Regions from separate parts of the Brevibacillus sp. SAFN-007a genome, predicted to be linked through region 1. Evidence: riboswitches for the same ligand, from Rfam matches in the RefSeq annotation. Region 1 holds a riboswitch; the other holds the start of a gene.
The links. A riboswitch is a leader RNA that binds a small molecule or an ion and turns the genes downstream of it on or off. The one in region 1 is predicted to bind cobalamin.
Positions count from the first base shown of each region.

Region 1 (2,201 bases):
CTCAACGCTTTGACCAGCTCCCACTTTTCCTCCAGCGCCGAACGCCAAATGTTGCGCCCGTCGATGACACCCGCGCCAAGCACCTTGTCCTGCGGGAAACCGTGCGTCGTCAGGTTCGCGAGGTTTGTCTTTTTCCCGTGAACGAAATCCAGGCCCAAGCCGTGAACAGGCAGGGCAATCAGCTCCTCGTACCAATCCACCGCTTCAAAGTACGTCTGGACCATCAGTTTGAGATGCGGCAGCGCCTGGCTGAACTGCTCGTATACCCGGCGAATGATAGCTTTGTCATCGGCGGTGACGTCGAGAACAAACGCCGGCTCATCCATCTGGACCCACTCCACGCCGTGCAACTCCAGCTCTCGCAGGACGTCCAGGTACAGCGGCACGATCTGGTCGACGACACGCGCAAATTCGTCTTTGGCATAGCCTTTGGACAGCTTGACAAACGTATACGGACCGACAATGACAGGCTTGCCCGCGATTCCCAGCTGATCCCTCGCCTCCAGGTACGCTTGCAGCGGTCTGTTTTCCGTCAGGACAGGCGCTCGCTCGCCGAACTCGGGGACGATGTAGTGGTAGTTCGTATTGAACCACTTCGTCATTTCGCAGGCGACCGCTTCCTTGTTGCCGCGCGCCATGGCAAAATACGTAGCCAGCGGCACGGGGCCACCCGCATACGGGAACCGTTTCGGAATCAAACCGAACATGACCGCCATATCGAGCATGTGATCGTAGAACGTAAAGTCGTTGACCGGAATCTGCTCAATCCCCTTTTTTTGCTGTTGGACCAGATGCTGCTTGCGAATGTGCTCCATGTGCGTAAGGAAGGTCGTCTCATCCAGCTTTCCTGCCCAAAAAGACTCCAGCGCCTTTTTCCACTCGCGATCCTTGCCGATGCGCGGATAGCCCAAATTGCTGCTTTTCATCTGCTTCCTCTCCATCCTTTGCGATCATTTTTCGATTCTGCCCAAGAAAAAAAGGCATCTCCAACGATCAGAAAGAACGTTAGAAATGCCAAATAAGCATGGAAATCACAGCATCCTAACACCTCCCTATCTCCCGTAGGTTAAGCAGTGTTGTCGAAACAGGCAGGTCTCCTGACTTGAGGATCATGATTTGCCCAACGCCTTCCCAGTCTGTCTCGACCAGTGGCCAAAAGTTGGGCAAACTCCCCTCATACAGTGGCGGGACCGTGTCGGATTCTCACCGACTTCCCTTTTCATCCTTGCGCCGATTTTCATCGCCAAGGAACCTGTTCCCACTCCTATGAAATTGTCAGAGAAAGAGCATGTGTCCCAAACACATGCGGGACACACCTTTCTTCATACAGTACCACGTAAACCAGTTTTTGTCATGCTAAACTATTTCCATTTCCCAAAATGATGCTAAAGTTCAGGCTGCTTCCGCGCAACGCGCTTCGCCCTCCCTATTGCTTGGTCAGGCGAAGCTCCCGCGCACGCAGCGAAGGCTTGCGGATCAGGTAAACGATGTAGCCGCCAACGCCACCGACCAGCGCGGGAAGCAGCCATCCCAGCCCGATCGTGTACATCGGCAAGTAACGTGTAAAGAGATCGTTAATCACCGCGAGCTGAACCCCGGCAGCATTCAGCCCGTCAAACAGGCTGACGAAAAACGTAGCGAGCAGGCTGCCTTGATACACCTCTGGCCGCCCGCCGAACCCTTGATGCAAAAACGTCAAAAAGATCAGCGAAATGGCGATCGGGTACATCGTGGTCAAGATCGGAACGGACACCTTGATGAGCGTGGTCAATCCGATATTGGCGACAAGGGTACTGAAAATAGCCAGAATCACGGCAAACTGCTTATGGGAAATACGCGGAAACAAGGTGTGGAAATACGACGAGCACGCCGTAATCAGTCCGACGCTGGTCGTCAGGCACGCCGCCGTAATCATCAGACCGAGCAGCAGACCGCCGTAAGAACCGAAATAATAATTCGACACTTTGGCCAAAATTTGCGCGCCGTTTTCCAGATGACCCAGCTTGGCCACACTGGACGCGCCCATGTAGGAAAGCACCGTGTAGAAAAACGCCAGGAGTACGCCTGCAATCAGCGTTGCTTTGGCGCACGTCAGCAAAATTTCCTTTTTGGCCGTAACTCCTTTTCCCTTGATCGCATTGACGACGATGATCCCAAACACAAACGCGCCGAGAGCGTCCAAGGTCAAATACCCGTCCTGG
Region 1 covers NZ_JBQCKK010000008.1:31,144-33,344, reverse strand. The annotation lists gene metE (5-methyltetrahydropteroyltriglutamate--homocysteine S-methyltransferase) at 1-926, opposite strand, end outside; cobalamin riboswitch at 1,071-1,271, opposite strand; gene brnQ (branched-chain amino acid transport system II carrier protein) at 1,427-2,201, opposite strand, start outside.

Region 2 (2,201 bases), on a different contig from region 1:
CGGCGATTGCCGAGGTGCGTCCAGGGGTGACGTTTGCCCATCTCGACCAGACCGCGCGCGACGTTATTACTGCAAAAGGCTACGGCGACTATTTCATTCACCGTCTGGGGCACGGCCTCGGAATGGACGTGCACGAATATCCGTCCGTACATGGGCAAAACCAGGAAACGCTGCGCCCAGGCATGGTCTTCACGATTGAACCGGGGGTGTACGTGCCGGGAGTAGGCGGCGTGCGCATCGAGGACGATGTGGTGGTCACCGAAACGGGCGTGGACGTGCTGAGCCAGTTCCCGAAGACACTGACGGTGATCGGATAAGTTTTTCCCGATGACAATTGGATAGCAATCTGATGGTGCTGCCCGGAATCGCTTGGTTCCGCCAGCTTAAAAGGGAAGTCCGGTGAAAATCCGGCGCGGTCCCGCCACTGTAACGAGGAGTGTCCGGCCAAAAAGCCACTGTTTTTCGCGCGACGAAAAATGGGAAGGCGGCTGGGGACGATGATTCGTAAGCCAGGAGACCTGCCATGAGATGATGTGCAATCGACCCACGAGGATGGGACAGATGTGGAAGCAGACCAGGAACAGGCGCTGTAGCAGCGCTGATTCTATAGGTATGCCTGCGTATGTCGAGCACCTCCCGATTGGAAAACTGGGGGGTGCTTTTTTCTATGAACACCCCCGTGGCAGTCGAGGCTGGGAAAGGGGTGATGCAGCTGTCGAGTTGCCAAACAAGCAGGCTCTCTGTATAGTAAAGTTGTAATTCGTATTCATTACGATTTACATAACGCTTCATTTTCAGCATGCCAACAACAAAAGAAGAGGGGTTACCAGATGAGTGCAATCCGTATGAGAAAAAAAGCTTTCCACGCTTTCGGGATGGCTGCGCTGACAGCGATCCTGCTGCTTTTGTCCGCATGTGGCTCTACAGCACCTGCTGCGACCGAATCCACGGGGGCGAATGCTGGCTCGGAGCAAACGGCCCAGCCTGCTGCTGACAACAAGCCCGTCACGATTGTGACCAACGGAATCGAGATGACGTACCCGGAAGCGCCCAAACGCGCTGTCACGATGAACCAGCACGTAACCGAAGTCATGCTCGCGCTGGGTCTGGCTGACAAAATGGTCGGAACCGCGTACCTGGACGACCACATTTTGCCTGAGCTGAAAGCCGATTACGACAAGGTGCCTGTCCTGTCCGACAAGTATCCGACCAAAGAGGTGCTTTTGGCCGCAAACCCTGATTTCGTTTACGCAGGCTGGAAAAGCGCATTTGGCGACAAAGGCGTCGGCTCGATGGAGGATCTGGAAAAAATGGGGATCAAATCGTACCTGCAAGAGTCCTCGAACAAGCCGGGTCCGACGATTGACGACGTGTTCGCGGATATTCGAAACATCGGCCGCATTTTCCGTGTAGAAGACAGAGCGAACGAACTGATTGGCAAAATGAAAGCGGAAATCGAGCAAACCGTAAGCAAAATCGGCAAGGTGGACAAGCCGCTGAACGTATTCGTGTACGACAGCGGAGAAGACCAGCCGTTGACCGCTGCCAACAACTACATGACGGCCCTGATTCACGCGGCAGGCGGCAAAAACGTGTTCGACGACATTCAAAAAGGCTGGGCGACCGTCAGCTGGGAAGAAGTCGTGAACCGCAAGCCGGACGTCATCGTCGTGGTCGACTACGGCGACAAAACCATCGAGCAAAAACAAAACTTCCTGTTGTCCAAAAAGGAACTGGCTGACGTGCCAGCGATCCAGAACAAGCGTCTGATCGTGCTGCCGTTGTCCGCAGCGTCCGAAGGGGTCCGCGCCCCCATCGCGCTGAAAATTCTCGCGGAAGGTCTGTACCCGGATACATTCCAATTAAGAAGCGGCTGCTAAGAGAAGGAGGGAACGGCCCTGCACAAGATCAAGATGCCCTTCATCATCGTTGCCCTGCTGATCGGGCTTGTCGTCTCGATTACGTTTGCGGTGACACTCGGCTCGGTGGAAATCAAACCAGCGACGGTATGGAAAATTGCCTTGGCGAATCTCCCGCTGGTTCATCAATGGGTGGAAGTGGATTGGTCAAAAGGAGAACAGACCATTATCTGGGACATTCGGTTTCCCCGCGTCCTGCTGGGGGCTGTCGTCGGGGCCGGCCTGTCTGTTGTAGGGGTGGCGATCCAGTCTCTGGTTCGCAACTCCCTCGCAGATCCGTAC
Region 2 covers NZ_JBQCKK010000001.1:238,379-240,579, forward strand. The annotation lists gene ACTHO6_RS01180 (M24 family metallopeptidase) at 1-317, shown strand, start outside; cobalamin riboswitch at 334-540, shown strand; gene ACTHO6_RS01185 (ABC transporter substrate-binding protein) at 831-1,880, shown strand; gene ACTHO6_RS01190 (FecCD family ABC transporter permease) at 1,914-2,201, shown strand, end outside.
Region 2: another riboswitch for cobalamin. It lies ahead of ACTHO6_RS01185 (ABC transporter substrate-binding protein); the one in region 1 lies ahead of metE (5-methyltetrahydropteroyltriglutamate--homocysteine S-methyltransferase).